Regions from separate parts of the Streptomyces sp. NPDC096048 genome, predicted to be linked through region 2. Evidence: riboswitches for the same ligand, from Rfam matches in the RefSeq annotation. Region 2 holds a riboswitch; the other holds the start of a gene.
The links. Region 2 has a riboswitch for cyclic di-AMP ahead of ACIQ6R_RS29520 (M23 family metallopeptidase). Riboswitches for the same ligand answer to the same signal wherever they lie in the genome.

Region 1 (6,988 bases), on a different contig from region 2:
CCTGCTGAACATCGACCCGCCGGACCACACCAGGCTGCGCCGGCTGGTCAGCAAGGCGTTCACGCCCCGCCGGGTCGCCGAGTTCGCGCCCCGGGTGCAGGAGCTCGCCGACGACCTCATCGACCGGTTCGCCGGCACCGGGTCCGCCGACCTGATCCACGAGTTCGCCTTCCCGCTGCCCATCTACGCCATCTGCGACCTGCTCGGCGTTCCCCGTGAGGACCAGGACGACTTCCGGGACTGGGCGGGGATGATGATCCGCCACGGTGGCGGCCCGCGGGGCGGGGTCGCGCGGTCGGTGAAGAAGATGCGGGGCTATCTCGCCGACCTCATCCACCGCAAGCGCGCGGCGCTGCCGCCCGAGCCCGGCCCCGGTGAGGACCTCATCTCCGCGCTCATCCGCGCCTCCGACCACGGTGAGCACCTCACCGAGAACGAGGCGGCGGCGATGGCCTTCATCCTGCTCTTCGCGGGTTTCGAGACCACGGTCAATCTCATCGGCAACGGCACGTACGCCCTGCTCACCCACCCCGAGCAGCGGTCCCGTCTGCAAACGTCCCTCGCCGCCGGCGAGCGCTCCCTGCTGGAAACCGGAGTGGAGGAACTCCTGCGCTACGACGGTCCGGTGGAGCTGGCCACCTGGCGCTTCGCCACTCGGCCGCTCACCATCGGCGGGCAGGACATCGCGGCCGGCGACCCCGTCCTCGTCGTCCTCGCCGCCGCCGACCGGGACCCGGAGCGGTTCACTGACCCGGACACCCTGGACCTCTCCCGCCGGGACAGCCAGCACCTCGGGTACGGCCACGGTATCCACTACTGCCTGGGCGCCCCGCTCGCCCGGCTGGAGGGACAGACCGCGCTCGCCACGCTCCTGACCCGCCTCCCGGATCTGCGCCTCGCCGCGGACCCGGCCGAACTGCGCTGGCGCGGCGGGCTCATCATGCGCGGCCTGCGCACCCTGCCCGTGTCGTTCACCCCGGCCCCGTCGTCGGCCGAGTCATCGGTCACGCGGTCGTCCGACAACGGTTCGTCGCCGACGCAAAAGTGACACGCGCTCAGCTCTGTGATCTTCACGTGATCTGCGCGGCATGAACTTGTGACAAGCGATCATCTGCCTATACGTTCACGAACCAGCGTGGCGCCGAGCATCGTCCGCCGCGCGTTCCCCGTTGTCTCGTGAAAGGTCGTCGCATGCTCTCCGGGAACGGTCGTCACCGCCGCCCCCGCCAGGCTCCCGCCCTGGTCGTCGCAGCCGGAGTGACCGGCTCCGCCATCGCGATCCCGCTTCTCGGCGCCACCGGCGCCCACGCGGCGGACGGGGCGAACTGGGACCGCGTCGCCGAGTGCGAGACCGGCGGTGCCTGGAGCCAGAACAGCGGCAACGGGTACTACGGCGGCCTGCAGCTCTCCCAGGACGCCTGGGTGCGGTACGGCGGTCTGGAGTACGCGCCGAGCGCCGATCAGGCCAGTCGCTCCCAGCAGATAAGAATCGCCGAGAAGCTGCGCGCGGACCAGGGCATCGCCGCCTGGCCGACCTGCGCCCTGCTCGCGGGCATGGGCAACGACTCGGCGTCCACGGACAACGGAACGGGTTCGACGGGTGACGGCGCGTCGGCGGAGCCGGAGGTGTCGGGCACGACCGAGTCGTCCGGCACGACCGAGTCGCCGGAGCCCACCTCCGGCGCACCCTCTTCGTCCCCTTCGCCGTCTTCGCCGTCTTCGCCCTCTTCGGCTCCCACGTCTGACTCCATGTCGGACAGTGGGGACGATTCGACCAAGTCCGACACGTCCCCCGACACCCAGTCCACGGAGAGTGTCGGCTCTCAGGGCGCCGACGCTTCACCCACGGCCTCTCCGGAGGTCGACGAAACGGACAAGGCAGGGCAGGGCGGCGGGAATTCGGTGCTCACCGACCCCGAGGACTCCGGCGCGGGCCGGCATCGTGGCGACAGTGCCGACGAGGGTGTGGCGGGCGGCCGCGCGGCCGAGTCGTCGGGGCGGCACGCCTCCCGCGGTGAGGGCGAGTCGCGAGAGGTCGTGGACGGCTCGTACACCGTCCGTTCCGGCGACAGTCTCTGGGGCATCGCCGACTCCCTTGAGGTCGACGGCGGGTGGCGCTCGCTGTACGCCGGCAACAAGGAGGTCGTCGGCATCGACCCGGACCACATTCTGCCCGGTCAGACGCTCACGGTCACGGGCGAATCGGGCGAAAAGTAGGGGCAGTTCGCGTCACGGTTCGAGACTGTATGTCCGTTTTGGATCACGTGAGAGATAGGTCTCAGAAGCCGTGATCGTCTTTGAAAATCCGCGGAGTGCGTGTCTACGGTCGTGACCGCTCGCCATCGCGGGCCCCGGCTGCCGCAACGCCGAATCCTGCCAGCGGCCGTCCGGGAACAGTCGTCGCGCAAGCGCCGAAGGCAGGAGCGGGGGACCCAAGGTAAGTGCCGCACCGGGCAGTTGAGCCGGAGCGGCTAGGGGTGGAGCCGAGTTCCGCGAGGAACCCGGCCGGGCAACTCAACCGGCCCGAACCCGACAGCTCACCTCGCAGGCGTCGGTGAGGGGATCAACCATGCTGTTTTCCGGCAAGGGCAAGCACCGCCGCCCGTCCAAGGCCACCCGTGTCATCGCCGTCGCCGGCGTCACCGGTGCCGCCGTCGCCGCCCCGCTGATGGCGGCCGGCAACGCCTCCGCCGCCACCGCGTCCGAGTGGGACGCCGTCGCCCAGTGCGAGTCCGGCGGCAACTGGTCCATCAACACCGGCAACGGTTACTACGGCGGTCTGCAGTTCTCCGCCTCCACCTGGGCCGGCTACGGCGGCACGCAGTACGCCGCCACCGCCGACCAGGCCAGCAAGGCGCAGCAGATCGAGATCGCCGAGAAGGTGCTCGCGGGTCAGGGCAAGGGTGCCTGGCCGGTCTGCGGCACCGGCCTGTCGAGCGCCGCGTACACCGGTGGCGGCTCCGGCGAGAGCCAGGACAGCGGCTCCTCGCAGAGCTCCGGCAGCTCCGAGAGCTCGCAGAGCGAGAGCAGCGGCTCCACCGCCGACCGCTCCTCCGAGCAGAAGGCCTCCCGCTCCGACGAGCGCCCGGCCGCCGAGCCGAAGGCCGAGAAGAAGACCGTCACCACCCCGACCGGCAAGAAGGTCGAGAAGGGCGACGGCGAGTACAAGGTCGTCAAGGGCGACACCCTCAGCTCGATCGCCGAGGAGCACGACGTCAAGGGCGGCTGGGCGAAGGTGTTCAAGCTGAACGACGACATCGTCGACGACGCCGACCTGATCTACCCGGGCCAGCAGCTGCACCTGAAGTAAGCGGCGGCTCCCGCGACTCCCGCCCCGGTGCGTGTTCCCCCGTACGCACCGGGGCGGGATTTTTACGCCCGCATCCCGAACGGGTTTCCGGAAACGTCTTTGTTCCGTTCGGAAACAATTTACTCTCGGTTCTGTCCAGCGGGTGGGCGATCGGCTGGCCGATCGCCCGGAGCCGGTTAGGCTCGGTCCCGCAGAGCCGCTGCGGTCCCGCGGGACCCGCGCGTCACACCGAAGCGTCACATTGAAGAAGGAGATGCTCGTGCCGTCCATCGACGTCGTCGTAGCCCGGGAAATCCTGGACTCCCGAGGCAACCCCACGGTCGAGGTCGAGGTCGGCCTCGACGACGGCAGCACGGGTCGTGCCGCCGTCCCGTCCGGCGCCTCCACCGGTGCCTTCGAGGCCATCGAACTCCGTGACGGCGATGCCAACCGTTACCTGGGCAAGGGCGTGGAGAAGGCCGTCCTCGCCGTCATCGAGCAGATCGGCCCGGAGCTCGTCGGCTACGACGCCACCGAGCAGCGCCTGATCGACCAGGCCATGTTCGACCTGGACGCCACCGACAACAAGGGCTCGCTGGGCGCCAACGCCATCCTCGGCGTCTCGCTCGCCGTCGCCCACGCCGCCTCCGAGGCCAGCGACCTGCCGCTCTTCCGCTACCTGGGCGGTCCGAACGCGCACCTGCTGCCGGTGCCGATGATGAACATCCTGAACGGCGGGTCGCACGCCGACTCGAACGTGGACATCCAGGAGTTCATGATCGCCCCGATCGGCGCGGAGTCCTTCTCCGAGGCCCTGCGCTGGGGCGCCGAGGTCTACCACACCCTGAAGAAGGTCCTGAAGAGCAAGGGCCTGGCCACCGGTCTCGGCGACGAGGGCGGCTTCGCCCCGAACCTCGGCTCCAACCGCGAGGCCCTCGACCTCATCCTCGAGGCGATCAAGGAGGCCGGCTACACCCCCGGCGAGCAGATCGCCCTCGCGCTCGACGTGGCCGCGTCCGAGTTCTACAAGGACGGCTCCTACGCCTTCGAGGGCAAGAACCGCACTGCCGCCGAGATGACCGAGTACTACGCCGAGCTGGTCGAGGCGTACCCGCTGGTCTCCATCGAGGACCCGCTGTTCGAGGACGACTGGGACGGCTGGAACACCATCACCGCCAAGCTCGGTGACAAGGTGCAGCTCGTCGGCGACGACCTCTTCGTCACCAACCCGGAGCGCCTGGCCCGCGGCATCGAGGAGAACTCGGCCAACGCCCTGCTCGTCAAGGTCAACCAGATCGGTTCGCTGACCGAGACCCTGGACGCCGTGGAGCTGGCCCAGCGCAACGGCTTCAAGTGCATGATGTCCCACCGCTCCGGCGAGACCGAGGACGTCACCATCGCCGACCTGGCCGTCGCCACCAACTGCGGCCAGATCAAGACCGGCGCCCCGGCCCGCTCCGAGCGCGTCGCCAAGTACAACCAGCTGCTGCGCATCGAGGAGATCCTCGACGACGCCGCGGTGTACGCCGGCCGCAGCGCGTTCCCGCGGTTTCGCTCTGCGAACCAGTAGGCACAGCGCTCTGCGAACCAGTAGGCACAGCGCACTGCGAACCAGTAGGCACAGCGCTCTGCGAACCAGTAGGCACAGCGCTCCGCGAGCCAGTAGGCGCGGCAAGGGCTGAGCGCCACCCGCCGGTAGGCAGCGTCGTACGTACGTCCCCGTACTCGGTCCCGTACCGTGTGCGGGGACGTACGCACGTGTGGACTGAAGGCGGGGACAGACATGGCGGTGAAGGACCGGGACCGTTTCTCCACCGCGACCAGGATCCGGATCATCGGGGAGCAGACCGCGGCCCGGGTCTACCGCTCGCAGACCAAGCGCCAGGCCCGCCGCTCCCGGCTGACCGGCCGGGCCGCGCTGCTCGCGATGGTGCTCTGCTCGCTCGTCGTGGCGCTCGCCTATCCGATACGGCAGTACGTCGCCCAGCGCGCCGAGATCGCCGATCTCCAGCGGGAGCGGCAGGAGACCCGGGACCGGGTCGAGGACCTGCGCGACCTCAAGGCACGCTGGCAGGACGACGCCTACGCCGAGCAGCAGATCCGGCTGAGGCTGCACTATGTGATGCCGGGGGAGACGGGATTCGTCGTCGTCGACCCGGACGCCGCCAAGCAGGCCCGTGCCGAGGCCGGCGGGGCCGACCGCCCCTGGTACCGGAACGTCTGGGACGGCGTCGACAAGGCCGACGCCGCCGCCCGCCGGCCGTGAACCGACCGCGCCGGCAGTGACTCAACAGGAAGACCAGCAGAAGACAGTCATGCAGACTCCCCCGCCGACCACCCCGCGCACCGAGCCCACCGACGCGGACGTCGAGGCCTTCAAGCAGCAGCTCGGGCGCCCTCCGCGCGGCCTGCGCGCCATCGCGCACCGCTGTCCGTGCGGACAGCCGGACGTCGTGGAGACGGCGCCGCGGCTGCCCGACGGCACGCCCTTCCCCACGCTGTACTACCTGACCTGCCCGAAGGCGGCCTCCGCGATCGGCACGCTGGAGGCGAACGGCGTGATGAAGGAGATGACCGAGCGCCTCGCCGCCGACCCGGAGCTGGCCGACGCCTACCGCGCCGCGCACGAGGACTACATCCGGCGGCGTGACGAGATCGAGGAGCTGGCCGGCTTCCCGAGCGCGGGCGGCATGCCCGACCGGGTCAAGTGCCTGCACGTCCTGGTCGCCCACTCGCTGGCGGCCGGTCCCGGCGTCAACCCGCTGGGCGACGAGGCGATCGCGATGCTGCCGGAGTGGTGGCGCAAGGGGCCGTGTGTGGCGCCCACCGACCAGGGGGACGCCCAGTGACCCGTGTCGCCGCCATCGACTGCGGTACGAACTCCATCCGGCTCCTGGTCGCCGACGCCGACCCGGCGACCGGTGAGCTGACCGACCTGGACCGCCGCATGACCATCGTGCGGCTCGGTCAGGGCGTCGACCGGACCGGCCGGCTGGCCCCCGAGGCGCTGGCGCGGACCTTCGCGGCCTGCCGCGAGTACGCCGAGGTCGTCAAGGAGCACGGCGCCGAACGGCTGCGCTTCGTGGCGACCTCCGCCTCCCGCGACGCGGAGAACCGGGACGACTTCGTACGCGGGGTGCTGGACATCCTCGGCGTGGAGCCGGAGGTCATCTCGGGCGGCCAGGAGGCGGAGTTCTCGTTCACCGGCGCCACCAAGGAGCTGGCGGGCCGCGACCACCTCGACAAGCCGTACCTGGTCGTCGACATCGGCGGCGGCTCGACCGAGTTCGTCGTCGGCGGCGACCACGTGCGCGCGGCCCGCTCCGTGGACGTCGGCTGTGTGCGGATGACCGAGCGGCACCTGGTGAACGGCGGTGCGGTGACCGACCCGCCCACCGCCGAGCAGGTCGCGGCGATGCGGGCCGACATCGAGGCGGCCCTGGACCTCGCCGAGCAGACGGTGCCGCTGCGCGAGGCGCGCACGCTGGTCGGGCTGGCCGGCTCGGTGACGACGGTGTCGGCGATCGCGCAGGAGCTGCCGGAGTACGACTCGGCCGCCATCCACCACTCGCGTGTCTCCCGCGACCGGGTCCGGGAGATCACCGACTGGCTGCTGCGCTCCACGCACGCCGAGCGCGCGGCCGTTCCCTCCATGCATCCGGGGCGCGTCGACGTGATCGGAGCGGGCGCGCTCGTCCT
Region 2 (6,988 bases):
AGGGTGACCGCGACGACCTCCGGGTGGTCGTCGACCAGCCGGGAGACCCGCAGCAGCAGCTCCTCCAGGGCGGCGCTGTCGACCGGGGCCGAGCCGCGCCAGCCGAAGAGGAGGGGTGCCGTGCGGATCGAGCGGATGAGCGAGGTGGCCTCCCGGTCGGTGACCGGGATCAGCCGGTGCGCCATGTCGCCGAGCAGCTGGGTGGCGGCCCCGGCGAGCCCGAAGGAGAGCGCGGCACCGGCCGCCGGGTCGATGACCGCCCGTACGACCGTGTCGACGCCGCGCGGTGCCATGCCCTGCACCACCGGGCGCAGTTCCTCGGCCTTTCCGAACAGTTCGGTCAACTCTGCGTACGCCCGACGCAGTTGCTCCTCGTCCGCGAGATCCAGGCGTACGCCGCCCAGGTCGGCGCGGTGGCGCAGGTGCGGGGCGGTGGCCTTGAGGGCGACGGGGTAGCCGATGGTCCGCGCGGCGGCGACGGCGTCGTCGGGGGTGGGGGCGGGCAGGGCACGGTGGACGTGGATGCCGTACCTGCCGAGCAGGTCGCAGGTCTCCTGCGTGCCGAGGGTGAGCCCCTGCCCGCGCGCCAGGTGCCCGGCTATCAGCCCGGCGGCGCCCTTCTCGTCGATGTCCTCGTACTCCGGCACCTTCCCGGGGTCGGCGGCGTCGCGTCGCCACTGGGCGTAGGCGACGGCCTGGGCGAGGGCGCGGACGGCTCGCTCGGCGGCGGGGTAGGCGGGGATGAGGTGGGCTCCTTCCGGAGCCTGGACGGAGGGCGGCCGCTGTGCCGGGGCTGCGGAGCGGGGCTCCTCAGGGGGACTCGAAGCCGCCTGCGGTGCCGTGCTCGAAGCGGCCTGCGGCACCGTGCCCGCGGTGGCCTGCCCTGTCGTGCCCGCGGTGGCCTGCGGTGCCGTGCCCGCGGTGGCCTGCGGTGCCGTGCTCGTCGCCGCGGACAGGGCTTCCGCCAGGCCGCCCAGTTCCACGTGGACCACCAGGACCGGCTTGCCGGGCTCCGCGGCCGCCGCCGACCGCAGGGCCTCCGCCAGCGCCGCGTCACCGGCCGACCCCTCCCCCACCGTCGGGATGGCCGTCACCACCACCGCGTCGCACGTGTCGTCGGCCAGGGCACGGGAGAGCGCCGCGTGGAAGTCGTCCGCCGAGGCCGCCGTCGTCAGGTCCAGGGGCGAGTGCGGCCGCAGCCCCTCGGAGAGGCAGGCGTCGTATGTCAGAAGGCCCAGTGATTCGGAGTTCCCCAGGATCGCCACCCTCGGCCCCGCGGGCAGCGGCTGGCGGGCGAGGAGCAGCCCCGCGTCGACCAGGTCGGTGATCGTGTCGACGCGGATCACGCCGGCCTGCCTCAGCAGCGCGGAGACCGTCGCGTGGGGCAGCCGCGTCGCTCGAACCGCGTGTCCCTGGGGTGCCACGCCGCCGTGCCGGGCGCCCTGCACCACGACCAGTGGCTTGACGGCCGCCGTCCGCCGGGCCAGGCGGGTGAACTTGCGCGGGTTGCCGATGGACTCCAGGTACATCAGCGCGACGTCGGTCTCCGGGTCGTCGTACCAGTACTGAAGTACGTCGTTGCCGGAGACGTCGGCCCGGTTGCCGGAGGAGACGAAGGTCGACACGCCCGTGACGCCGGTGACCCCGCCGCCGCGCCGGTGCAGCCGGGACAGCAGGGCGATGCCGATGGCGCCGGACTGGGCGAACAGCCCGATCCGGCCGGGCCGCGGCATCTCGGGGGCGAGGGAGGCGTTGAGCCGCACCTGGGCGGAGGTGTTGACGATCCCGAAGGCGTTGGGTCCGATGATCCGCATGCCGTACGTGCGCGCGTGCCGCACGAGGGCGCGCTGCCGTTCGCGTCCGTCGGGGCCGCTGTCGGCATACCCGGCGGAGATCACCACGAGGCCCTGCACGCCGTGCTCGCCGCACTCGGTGACGACCTCGGGGACGTGCTCGGCGGGGACCGTGACGACGGCGAGGTCGACGGGCCCGTCGATCTCGCGCACCGAGCGCCGGGCGGGCACCCCGTCGAGCTCCTTCTGCGCCTCGGGGAGCGCCTTGTTCACGGCGTACAGCCGACCGGTGTAGCCCGCGTCCCGGATGTTGCCGAGGATGCTGCGGCCGACGCCCCCCGGCGTGCGGCCGGTGCCGATGACCGCCACCGAGCCGGGTTGCAACAGCCGCTGAACGGACCGCGCCTCCGCGCGGTGCTCGCGCGCGTACTGCACGGCGAGCGAGCGGTCGGTGGGCTCGAGGTCGAACTCCAGGCGGACCACGCCGTCCTCGAAGCTCCGCTTCTGGGTGTACCCGGCGTCCATGAACACCTTGATCATCTTGGTGTTGGCGGGCAGCACCTCGGCGGCGAAGCGGCGGATGCCGCGCTCGCGGGCGACGGCGGCGATGTGCTCCAGGAGCGCGGAGGCGACGCCGCGCCCCTGGTGGGCGTCCTGGACGAGGAAGGCGACCTCGGCCTCGTCGGCCGGCGCGGAGGCGGGTGTTCCACCGGCGCCGATCCGGTCGTAGCGTACGGTGGCGATGAACTCGCCGCCGATGGTGGCCGCGAGTCCCACCCGGTCCACAAAGTCGTGGTGCGTGAAGCGGTGGACGTCCTTGGCGGACAGGCGAGGGTACGGCGCGAAGAAGCGGTAGTACTTCGACTCGTCGGAGACCTGCTCGTAGAAGCTGACCAGGCGCTCGGCGTCATCAACGGTGATGGGGCGGACGCGCGCGGTGCCGCCGTCGCGCAGCACCACGTCGGCCTCCCAGTGGGCGGGGTACTCGTGCCGGTCCGACGAGGTCTGCATGGGCCCCAGAGTACGGCTCGCGTACGACAACGGCGCGAGGCAGTCTGTGGAGGACGGAAGGTCGGGCCGAGGCCGCGGTCCGACGACCACACGGGGGCGGCGGCAGCCGTCCTCGCAAGCTTCACGATGTGGGAAACTGGTCTAGACAAGACTGGTCTAGACAACCTGAACCCCTGAACACCTGAAGGGCAGCATCACATGGCTGAGCGCCGCGTCAACGTCGGCTGGGCCGAGGGTCTCCACGCCCGCCCCGCCTCCATCTTCGTCCGAGCCGCCACGGCCACAGGCGTCCCGGTGACGATCGCCAAGGCCGACGGGTCCCCCGTCAACGCGGCCTCCATGCTGGCCGTCCTCGGCCTCGGCGCCCAGGGCGGCGAGGAGATCGTCCTCGCCGCCGACGCCGAAGGCGCGGACGCCGCCCTGGACCGGCTGGCGAAGCTGGTCTCCGAAGGACTCGAGGAACTCCCCGAGACCGTCTGAGCAACGGCAACACCGAAAGGCCCGCCCGGACCACCGGGCGGGCCTCTCGCTTTCTCTTTCCGCTTCCCCGGTTTTTATGGGCAGCCGGAAATAGCCCCCTCCCCCGAATTACTCTCTCTTTGTATACGGCGCCCGTGTTAATGTCGCAGGCTCGGCATGTTTACGGGACGTTGCGATTTCCTCACACGCCCCGTCCGCTCGCCGCCGGAGACGAATCGAAGTCTGTGCGCCGGCGTCGACCGCTCGGTGTGCAGCGTCATGAGCGCCCGCGCGCGCTCGCCGTCGCCCCGGGCCACCGCGTCGACGATCGCGCCGTGCTCCGCCCAGCACTCCACGGGTCCGGCCGACGCCTCCACGACGTACATCCAGGCGATCTTGTGGCGCAGCTGGGTCAGCAAGGTCGTCAGCGACGGGCTGCCGGCGGCCTGGGCGAGGGTCTCGTGGAACCACCCGTCCAGTGAGCGCAAATCCTCGCTGTCGCCTTGCCTGGCGCGCTCCTGCCCCAGCCTGACCAGCCCGCGCAGCACCTTGAGGTGCGCCTCGGTACGGCGCCGGGCGGCCCGGGAGGCGCCGAGGGGTTCGAGGAGCGCGCGCGTCTCCAGCAGGTCGGCGGCCTCCTGCTCGGTGGGTTCGGCGACGCACGCGCCCGCGTGCCGCCGCGTCACCACGAAGCCTTCGGCCTCCAGTGTGCGCAGGGCCTCACGGACGGGGACGCGGGAGACGCCGTAGCGGCGGGCCAGGAGTTCCTCGGTGAGCCGGCTGCCGCGTCCGTGGACGCCGGTGACGATGTCGTCCCGGATCGCCGTGCACACCGAGTGCGCCGGAATACGCATGCCGACCTCCGCCTTAATCCCCGTGAAACGTCGACGATTGACGTGTGCTCAGTGACTCTAGGCCAATCAAGCGCATATTCCGACGGCAGGACGGATTTCATGGGTATTTTTTGGACAGCGACGCGTACACCGAGGGAAAGAAAGCCGAAAGCCCCGGCTCGGGAAGCCGGGGCTTTCGAATGCCGTACCGTCCGTCGTCAGACGTTCACGCCGTGGGAGCGGAGGTAGGCGACGGGGTCCAGGTCCGAGCCGTACTCAGGGCTCGTACGGGCCTCGAAGTGCAGGTGCGGTCCGGTGACGTTGCCGGTGGCGCCCGACAGGCCGATCTGCTGTCCGGCGACGACCGCCTGGCCGACCGAGACACCGATGGACGACAGATGGCCGTACTGCGTGTACGTGCCGTCGTGCATCTTGATCACGACCTGGTTGCCGTACGCCCCGCCCCAGCCGGCCTCGACGACGGTGCCGACGCCGACCGCGTGCACGGACGTGCCGCTGGAGGCGTGGAAGTCGATGCCGGTGTGGCTGCCGGAGGACCACAGCGAGCTGCCGGCCTGGTAGGCGGTGGAGACGTAGGAAGCGGTGATCGGCGACACGAAGGTGTTGAGGCGCTTGCGCTCCGCCTCGCGCGCGGCGCGCTCCTTGGCCTCGCGCGCCTCCTTGGCCGCCTCGGCCGCCCGCTCGCGCGCGGCCTCCTGGGCCGCCTCCCGGGCGGCGGCGTGCAGGGCCGCCTGCTCCTGCGCGGTGGCCTGGGCATCGATCTCGTGGGCTACGGAGTCGCCGATGGTGATGACCGGGGTGAGTCCGCTCTGCTCCGCCTGGGGCTCGGCGGCGAGCGCCGGAGCCGCGAGGGTGCCGACGACGCCGGTGGTGGCGAGGGCCGCGACACCCGCCGCACGGGCGGTGGTGCGGTGCACCCGGCTGGGACGACGGTGCTTCCCGGTGGCGCGCGTGAACGCCATGTAGAGGCTGGTCCTTTCCTTCCCTCTCGCCTACCGGGTTAGCTGACGGGTTCGGAGGTGGAAGGTCTCCTACGGACCCCCTCGCTGCGCGCGCGGGCGTCCGATTCACCCCAGGGACTGCGATGGGTCCCCGGCTCCCCTGGCTCGCGCCGTACGGGGACTCGGCGATGACTGTCCGGTGCCGCGGGTGCGGCGCACTGCCTGACGAACAGCCCGCATGACGCTAAACGCGGCTGCGTTCAATCCTCAAACGCAACAGGACTTTTGTAGCGCACGCCACAGGGCAGACAGGCAGCCTCTCCCCCAATTCGGACAAATGGCGGCCCTGGTGACACTCCGGTCACCAGGGCCGCCGCGCGCGTGTGCCGCTACTCGGCCGCCACCACGGTGACTTCACCGATGCCGAGGGCCTCGACGGGCTCCTTGATCTGCGCCGCGTCGCCGACGAGGACCGTCACCAGACGGTCCACCGGGAAGGCGTTCACGACCGCCGCCGTGGCCTCCACGGTGCCCGTGGCGGCGAGTTGGCGGTAGAGCGTGGCCTGGTAGTCGTCGGGCAGGTGCTGCTCGACCTGGTCGGCCAGCGTGCTCGCCACGGCCGCCGCCGTCTCGTACTTCAGCGGCGCCACGCCCACCAGGTTCTGCACGGCCACGTCACGCTCGGCGTCGGTGAGACCTTCCGCGGCGAGCTTGCGCAGCACCGTCCACAGGTCCTCCAGGGCCGGACCGGTGTTGGGGGTGTCCACGGAGCCGCTGATGGCGAGCATCGCGGCGCCCGTGCCGTCGGGCGCGGAGCGCATGACCTGACCGAACGCCCGTACGCCGTAGGTGTAGCCCTTCTCCTCGCGCAGGACGCGGTCCAGGCGCGAGGTGAGGGTTCCGCCGAGGCAGTAGGTGCCGAGCACCTGCGCGGGCCACACCCGGTCGTGCCGGTCGGCGCCGGTGCGGCCGATCAGCAACTGCGTCTGGACGGCACCGGGTCGGTCCACGATGACGACCCGGCCGGTGTCGTCGGCGCTCACCGGGGGTACGGGACGCGCCTCGGCCACGGAGCCGGTCCACGCGCCCAGCGTCTCGCCGAGCAGCGCGTCGAGGTCGACGTCGGTGAGGTCGCCGACGACCACGGCGGTGGCGGTGGCGGGTCGGACGTGCTTCTCGTAGAAGGCGCGTACGGCCGCCGAGTCGATGCTCGCGACCGTCTCCTCGGTGCCCTGGCGCGAGCGCGACATACGCGTCCCGGCCGGGAACAGCTCCTTGGAGAGTTCCTTGGCCGCGCGGCGTGACGGGTTGGCCAGCTCGTGCGGGATCTCGTCGAGCCGGTTGCGGACCAGCCGCTCCACCTCGCTGTCCGCGAACGTGGGCGCCCTGAGCGCGTCGGCGACCAGGCCCAGGGCCTTGGCCAGGCGTGAGGCCGGCACCTCCAGGCTCAGCCGGACGCCGGGGTGGTCGGCGTGTGCGTCGAGGGTGGCACCGCAGCGCTCCAGTTCGGCGGCGAAGTCCTCGGCGGAGTGCTTGTCGGTGCCCTCGGAGAAGGCGCGCGCCATGATCGTGGCGACACCGTCGAGGCCGGCCGGCTCGGCGTCCAGGGGCGCGTCGAGGAGCACCTCCACGGCGACGACCTGCTGGCCGGGACGATGGCAGCGCAGCACGGTGAGGCCGTTGTCGAGGCTGCCGCGCTCGGGGGCCGGGAACGCCCACGGCTTGGGCTCCCCGGCCTGCGGCTGGGAGTGGAATTCCATGGTGGCGAGCTCGGTCACTTGGCCGCCTCCTCGTTCTCGTCGGTGGCGTCGTTCTCGTCGGCGGGGGCGGTCGGCTCGTAGACGAGCACCGCGCGGTTGTCGGGGCGCAGGCGGGCCTTGGCGACCTCCTGGACCTCCTCGGCCGTCACCTCGAGCACGCGCTGCACGGC

Region 1: it holds a riboswitch for cyclic di-AMP, as region 2 does, so the genes downstream of both, ACIQ6R_RS17560 (transglycosylase family protein) here and ACIQ6R_RS29520 (M23 family metallopeptidase) in region 2, are expected to answer to the same signal.

What each region holds. Positions count from the first base shown of each region.
Region 1 covers NZ_JBIWGG010000006.1:86,845-93,832, reverse strand. The annotation lists gene ACIQ6R_RS17570 (cytochrome P450) at 1-1,048, shown strand, start outside; gene ACIQ6R_RS17565 (transglycosylase family protein) at 1,192-2,217, shown strand; cyclic di-AMP (ydaO/yuaA leader) riboswitch at 2,400-2,566, shown strand; gene ACIQ6R_RS17560 (transglycosylase family protein) at 2,570-3,310, shown strand; gene eno (phosphopyruvate hydratase) at 3,570-4,859, shown strand; gene ACIQ6R_RS17550 (septum formation initiator family protein) at 5,073-5,555, shown strand; gene ACIQ6R_RS17545 (DUF501 domain-containing protein) at 5,605-6,138, shown strand; gene ACIQ6R_RS17540 (exopolyphosphatase) at 6,135-6,988, shown strand, end outside.
Region 2 covers NZ_JBIWGG010000011.1:262,032-269,019, forward strand. The annotation lists gene ACIQ6R_RS29505 (GNAT family N-acetyltransferase) at 1-2,804, opposite strand, end outside; gene ACIQ6R_RS29510 (HPr family phosphocarrier protein) at 3,003-3,284, shown strand; gene ACIQ6R_RS29515 (GntR family transcriptional regulator) at 3,422-4,117, opposite strand; gene ACIQ6R_RS29520 (M23 family metallopeptidase) at 4,315-5,079, opposite strand; cyclic di-AMP (ydaO/yuaA leader) riboswitch at 5,092-5,256, opposite strand; gene ACIQ6R_RS29525 (M16 family metallopeptidase) at 5,448-6,836, opposite strand; gene ACIQ6R_RS29530 (M16 family metallopeptidase) at 6,833-6,988, opposite strand, start outside.